DNA from 2 places in the Streptomyces sp. NPDC018019 genome. Region 2 is predicted to be linked to the other one. Evidence: riboswitches for the same ligand, from Rfam matches in the RefSeq annotation. Region 2 holds a riboswitch; the other holds the start of a gene.
The links. A riboswitch is a leader RNA that binds a small molecule or an ion and turns the genes downstream of it on or off. The one in region 2 is predicted to bind S-adenosylmethionine.
Positions count from the first base shown of each region.

Region 1: it holds a riboswitch for S-adenosylmethionine, as region 2 does, so the genes downstream of both, ACH4FX_RS15200 (aminotransferase class V-fold PLP-dependent enzyme) here and thrC (threonine synthase) in region 2, are expected to answer to the same signal.

Region 1 covers NZ_JBIRGD010000007.1:299,199-302,675, forward strand. Annotated here, with positions in the region: gene ACH4FX_RS15190 (cytochrome bc complex cytochrome b subunit) at 1-491, shown strand, start outside; gene trpD (anthranilate phosphoribosyltransferase) at 638-1,702, shown strand; SAM riboswitch class IV at 1,787-1,904, shown strand; gene ACH4FX_RS15200 (aminotransferase class V-fold PLP-dependent enzyme) at 2,077-3,456, shown strand.
Region 2 covers NZ_JBIRGD010000005.1:133,297-136,773, reverse strand. Annotated here, with positions in the region: gene ACH4FX_RS10660 (trehalose-6-phosphate synthase) at 1-678, opposite strand, end outside; gene ACH4FX_RS10655 (glucosyl-3-phosphoglycerate synthase) at 817-1,764, opposite strand; SAM riboswitch class I at 1,928-2,080, shown strand; gene thrC (threonine synthase) at 2,098-3,387, shown strand; gene ACH4FX_RS10645 (MoaD/ThiS family protein) at 3,448-3,477, shown strand, end outside.

The sequences.
Region 1 (3,477 bases), on a different contig from region 2:
CCGGCTTCGGTGTGGCCTGGCTGACCGCCTACCTCATCATGCTCGTCGGCGGTGGCAACGACCTGTGGGCCACCCACTTCCACCTGTCGCTGAACGCCCTGACCTGGTTCGTCCGGATCGGCTTCTTCGTCGGGCCGGTGCTCGCCTTCATCGTCACCAAGCGGATCTGCCTGGGTCTCCAGCGCCGCGACCGCGACAAGGTGCTGCACGGACGCGAGTCCGGCATCATCAAGCGGCTGCCGCACGGTGAGTTCATCGAGGTGCACGAGCCGCTCAACCAGGAGCAGCTGCACACGCTCACCCAGCACGAGCAGCCCAAGCCGCTCGAAATCGGCCCCGAGGTCGACGAGAACGGTGTCGAGCGGAAGGTCAAGCGGTCCACGAAGCTCCGCGCCAAGCTCTCCAAGGGCTACTACGGCGAGGGCAACGTCATCCCGAAGCCGACCGTCGAGGAGTACAAGGAGATCACCAGCGGCCACGGCCACCACTGATCCCCGCCGTGTGACGCACGGCAGTACCCCCGCGTGAGCACGCCACCCAAAGGGCCCCTTCCGTACCTCGGACGGGGCCCTTCGGCATGCCGCGGCGCCGGATAGGGTTTCGGCACCAGCAGGACACGAATCCAGGAGTGTGGACCATGAACGTTGTGACCCCGGGTGGCGGCGGCAGCGTGGCGGCCCACACCTGGCCGGCCGTCCTGGACGCCCTCCTCCAGGGCCGTGACCTGAGCGCCGACGACACCGCGTGGGCGATGGACCGGATCATGCGCGGCGAGGCCACCGACGCGCAGATCGCCGGGTTCGCGGTGGCGCTGCGGGCCAAGGGCGAGACCGTCGCCGAGATCTCCGGCCTGGTCCGGACGATGTACGCGCACGCCAACCTCATCGAGGTGCCGGGCCCGAGCGTGGACATCGTCGGCACCGGCGGCGACGGCGCCAAGACCGTCAACATCTCCACCATGTCCTCGATCGTGGTGGCCGGCACCGGCGCGAAGGTCGTCAAGCACGGCAACCGTGCCGCCTCGTCGGCCAGCGGCGCCTCCGACGTGCTGGAGAAACTGGGCGTGAACCTGGACCTGACGCCGCGCCGGGTCGTCGAGGTGGCCGAGGAGGCCGGCATCACCTTCTGCTTCGCGGTGAAGTTCCACCCCTCGCTGCGGCACGTCGCCGCCGCACGGCGCGAGCTGGGCATCCGTACGACCTTCAACGTGCTGGGCCCGCTGACCAACCCGGCGCAGGTCCGCGCCCAGGCCACCGGTGTCGCGGACGCGCGGATGGCGCCGATCCTGGCGGGCGTGCTGGCCGAACGCGGCTCCAGCGCGCTGGTCTTCCGCGGCGACGACGGACTCGACGAGCTGACCACCACCGCCACGTCGAAGGTGTGGGTGGTCCGGGACGGCGCCGTACGCGAGGAGACCTTCGACCCACGGGACGTGGGGATCGGCCTGGTGCCCGTGGAGGCGCTGCGCGGCGCCGACGCCTCGTACAACGCGGACGTGGCGCGTCGCCTGCTGGGCGGCGAGCCGGGGCCGGTGCGCGACGCGGTGCTGCTCAACTCGGCGGCGGCGCTGGTGGCGCTGGAGCCGTCCGGGGCGCCGCTGACCGAGCAGATCGCGGCGGGCATCGCGAAGGCCGCCGAGTCCATCGACTCCGGCGCCGCCCGCCGGGCGCTGGAGCGGTGGGTGGCGGCCAGCAACGCCTGATACGGCGGTGGTGTGCCGCGGGGCCCGGTCCGGGATGCGGACCGGGCCTTGCGTACCTCCGATCGTGTGGCATGATGCTGCCCAGGTCACGAGTGACAGCGACTACGGCCCCGGCCCGCTGTCCGGCAACCCTCCGTCCGTGGCGGGGTGCCCCGGGTGATGACCAGGCCGCAGGCAGCGAGGTCTGCGGCAAGCGCGGATCCCTCGTGCCAGGGATCCTGGTCCTTGAGGGAGATCTCCCGTGATCCAGCGAATGCGTTAGGGCCGTCCGGCCCCGTTTTCCGCACCCCTTTTCCTTATCACCGCTGCCGGCCGGCCCCGCTCCGGCGTGTGGGCCCCGCAGCGAAGTCGCCCTGCCTTCACGGGAGTTCGCCATGCCTGTTTCCGCTGTCGCCACCGACGCCGCCGTCTGCGCCCCGCTGCCCGTGCTGGGGCGCGACGTCCTGGTCCCGCTCGTCACCGGCGGCGAGGTCGAGTACGCGGCGCTGGACATCGCCGCCAGCGCCCCGGCGCTCCAGCGCGTCTGGGACGACGTGGCCGCGTACGCCCCGTACTACGGCAGCGTGCACCGCGGCGCCGGCTACCTCTCGCAGCTCTCCACCGACCTGTTCGAGAACAGCCGGGCCGAGGTGGCCGGCTTCCTCGGGTGCCGGGAGGGGGACCAGGTGGTCTTCACCCGTTCCACCACCGACTCGCTCAACCTGCTGGCCGCGGTCCTGCCCGAGGACACCCGGGTCTTCGTCTTCGAGACCGAGCACCACGCCTCGCTGCTGCCCTGGGAGCGGCGTGCGGACGTGGCGGTGACCTACCTCGACGCGCCCCGCACGCCCCAGCAGGCGGTGGACACGCTGGAGCGGGCGCTGGCGGAGCGCGAGCCCTACGGCAACGCCCTGGTGTGCGTGACCGGGGCCTCCAACGTCACCGGTGAGCTGTGGCCCGTGCGGGAACTGGCCGTGGCGGCGCACGCGCACGGCGCGCGGATCGTGCTGGACGCCGCCCAGCTCGCCCCGCACCACCCGGTGGACATCGCGGAGCTGGACGTGGACTGGGTGGCCTTCTCCGGCCACAAGCTGTACGCGCCGTTCGGCGCCGGGGTGCTGGCCGGGCGCGCGGACTGGCTCCAGGAGGCGGAGCCGTACCTCGCGGGCGGCGGCGCCAGCCGCACCGTCGCGCGCCGCGCCGACGGCGGGGTGGACGTCGAGTGGCACACCACCGAGGCCCGCCACGAGGCCGGCTCGCCGAACGTCATCGGCGTCCACGCCATCGCCGCCGCCTGCAAGGCCCTTACCGAGGCGGGCTTCGAGCGCCTGGCCGCCCGTGAGCAGCGGCTGGTCGAGCGGGTGCGGGCGGGCCTCGCCGAGGTGCCCGAGGTCACCGTGCTGTCGCTGTTCGGGGACGACGCGCCGCGGGTGGGCGTGCTGTCCTTCGTGGTCGAGGGCTGGAACAGCTCGCACTTCGCGGCGGCGCTCTCGGCCGAGTACGGGGTCGGCGTGCGCGACGGGCTGTTCTGCGCGCACCCGCTCGTACGGACCCTGCTGGGCGCGACGTCGCAGGCCCCCGGCGAGTGCGGCGCGCCGGAAGGCGCGCCGGGGGAGCAGTCGCTGAACGCCGTCCGGGTGAGTTTCGGCGCCGGTACGCCCGACGAGCACGTGGACCGCTTCGTACGGGCGGTCAAGGAGCTGGTGAGGGACGGTGCGCGGTGGAGCTACCGCACCGAGGGCGGGCGCTGCGTGCCGGACACCGCGGCCGCGTAGCCCCTCTGGACCACCCTGCCG
Region 2 (3,477 bases):
CACGCAGCACTCCGCGAACGCCTCGGCCCAGCGGCGCGTCAGGAACGCCGCCCGGTCGCCGCCCAGCATCCCGAGCAGCACCGCCTCGGCCACGTCGTCCGGCAGCATCCGGAAGTAGTCGGCGGGCGCCCACGGCGTGTGCGAGAAGTGCCCGATGCGCAGGTCGGGGCGGCGGGCGCGGAGCAGGCCGGGGACCAGCGCGAGGTGGTAGTCCTGCACCAGCACCACGGCACCGGGCGCGGCCTCGTCGGCGAGCGCGTCCGCGAAGGCCGCGTTGTACGCCTCGTACGACGCCCACCGGGCGCGGAAACCCTCGTCGAAGGACGGCTCCAGCGGTGTCTGGTAGAGCAGGTGGTGGACGAACCAGAGCACCGAGTTCGCGATGCCGTTGTAGGCGTCGGTGAAGACATCGGCGGGGATGTCCAGCATGCGCACGTGCTGCCCGCCCGTGTCGGCGGTGTCCAGGTGGCCGCCGGCGCGCCGGGCGGCCACACGGTCGCCGTCCCCGAGGGCGGCGCACACCCACACCGCCCCGTCGGAGCCGATGGCGGAGAGACCGGAGACCAGCCCGCCGCCGCCCCGTTTGGCGGTGAGCGAGCCGTCCTCCCCCTTCGTGTACGAGACCGGGCCGCGATTGGACGCGACGAGAACCTGGGCACCAGAACGCGCGGAGACCATGCTGCGAGACTAGCCCGCGACAGATCCGCTCAAACGTGCGGCGCCCAGGGCGGACGTCACGGTTTTCCGCGGTGGCCGGCGAGGTACCCGGAGGGCTTCTCCGGCTCTGTGCCGGGAGCGCCCCGACCCGGCCCCGGCTCAGGCCGCGCGGCGCTCCGCGTACTCCGGTATCTCCGCCATCGGCGGCCGCTCCTCGGTGTCCACGTCCCAGGTGCGCGGTACGAAACCGGCCTCGCCGCGCTCGAACTGGGTCAGCCGCGGGCGCACCAGGTGGCCGCGCGCCAGCCGCAGCTGCGCGGTGCGGTAGATCGCCGCCGCCATCCGGCCGAGCGCCTGGCCGCCCTGGTGGCGGTGCTTGCGCACCCCGACGTCGACCTGGGCCAGCGCGTCCAGCCCGGCCGTGTGCAGCGCGTCGACCAGCAGGCCCAGCTCCACGCCGTAGCCCACCGGGAACGGCAGCCGCTCCAGCAGCGACCGGCGGGCCGCGTACTCGCCGCCCAGCGGCTGCACGAATCCGGCCAGCTGCGGCCAGTGCAGGTTCAGCAGCGGCCGGGCGACCAGCTCGGTGACCCGGCCGCCCTGCCCCGCCGCCTCGCCCAGCGGCCGGTCGTACATCCCCTTGACGAACTGCACGCCCGGGTCGGTCAGCAGCGGCCCGACGATCCCGGAGACGAACGTGGCGGAGAACTCGCGCAGGTCGGCGTCGACGAAGCAGACGATGTCACCGCGGGTGACCAGCAGGGAGCGCCACAGCACCTCGCCCTTGCCGGGCAGCGCGGGCAGCCGCGGCAGCACCTCGTCCCGGTGGACCACCCGCGCGCCCGCCTCGGCCGCGACCTTGGCCGTGCCGTCCGTGGACCCGGAGTCCAGCACCACCAGCTCGTCGACGAGCGGCACCGACGGTGTCATCAGCTCCGTACGGATCGCCTCGACGATCGCGCCGACCGTCGCCTCCTCGTCGAGCGCCGGCAGCACGACGGAGACCGTCTGCCCCGTCTCGCGCTTGGCGGCCAGCAGCCGGTCGAGCGGGCGGTCGGCGGCCGACCAGGACCGGCTGGCCAGCCAGCGCTCCACCTCTTCCAGCACCTGCGCGTCTCCTTCGTTCCCGGACCAGCGATGTGATCCATCTCGCGGTGCGGACGGCTGTCTCAACCGCCCGGCCCTTCGGCTACAGTCTTGAACAACGCGATCGCCCCGGACATGCCGGGGTCGCCGCGACAAACGCCTGGGCCCCGGCCCAGCGCCATACCGCTCATCCAGAGGGGCAGAGGGACACGGCCCGTTGAAGCCCCGGCAACCCTCCAGCCGTCTCGTCTCCGCGCCCGCCGCGGACCGCGGGGCTCCGGCTAGGGAAGGTGCCAATTCCGTCTCGTGGCGAGATGCGCCGCGAGGAAGATGAGGAGAAAGGGCCTCGCCTCCATGGCTGTGCAATCCCCCGAAAGCACCCTCTCCACCACGGTCTCCCTGGGCCCCGCCGTCGCCCTGTCCTGCCGCGAGTGCGGCGAGCGCTTCGACCTCGGACCGATCTTCGCCTGCGCCGTCTGCTTCGGGCCCCTGGAAGTGGCGTACGACCTGCCGGCGGGCGACCCCGAGGGGCTGCGCAAGCGGATCGAGGCGGGCCCCAACAGCATCTGGCGGTACGCGCCGCTGCTGCCCGTCCCCGCCGACGTGGCGGCCAAGCCCAACCTCAACCCCGGCCTGACCAAGCTGGTCAAGGCCGACAACCTGGCCCGCGAGCTGGGCGTCACCGGCGGCCTGTACGTCAAGGACGACTCCGGCAACCCGACCCACTCCTTCAAGGACCGGGTCGTCGCCATCGCCGTCGAGGCCGCCCGCGCCTTCGGCTTCACCACCCTGTCCTGCTCCTCCACCGGCAACCTGGCCGGCGCGGTGGGCGCCGCCGCGGCCCGCGCCGGTTTCCGCTCCTGCGTGTTCATCCCGCACGACCTGGAGGCGGGCAAGGTCGTCATGGCCGCGGTCTACGGCGGCGAGCTGGTCGGCATCGAGGGCACCTACGACGATGTCAACCGCTTCTGCTCGGAGCTGATCGGCGACCCGCTCGGCGAGGGCTGGGGCTTCGTCAACGTCAATCTGCGCCCGTACTACGGAGAGGGCTCCAAGACCCTCGCCTACGAGATCTGCGAGCAGCTCGGCTGGCGGCTGCCGGACCAGATCGTCATCCCGATCGCCTCCGGCTCCCAGCTCACGAAGATCGACAAGGGGCTGAAGGAGCTGATCGCGCTCGGGCTGGTCGAGGACCGGCCGTACAAGATCTTCGGCGCCCAGGCCGAGGGCTGCTCGCCGGTCTCCACCGCCTTCAAGGCGGGCCACGACGTGGTACGGCCGCAGAAGCCGGACACCATCGCCAAGTCGCTGGCGATCGGCAACCCGGCCGACGGCCCGTACGTGCTCGACATCGCCCGGCGCACCGGCGGCGCCGTCGAGGACGTCACCGACGCGCAGGTGGTCGACGCGATCAAGCTGCTGGCCCGTACGGAGGGCATCTTCGCGGAGACCGCCGGCGGGGTGACCGTGGGCGTCACCGAGAAGCTGATCGAGAACGGCCTGCTCGACCCGGCGCTGACCACCGTCGTGCTGAACACCGGGGACGGCCTCAAGACGCTGGACGCGGTCGCGCCGACCACCGGGCCGACGGCCACCATCCGGCCGAGCCTGGACGCGTTCCGCGCGGCCGGCCTGGCGGGCTGACCGCCACCCGTCCCGTCCCTCCCTCCCGCATCCCGCCCGCAAGCCGGAAGGCAGAACACCATGAGCGTCAACGTCCGCATCCCGACCATC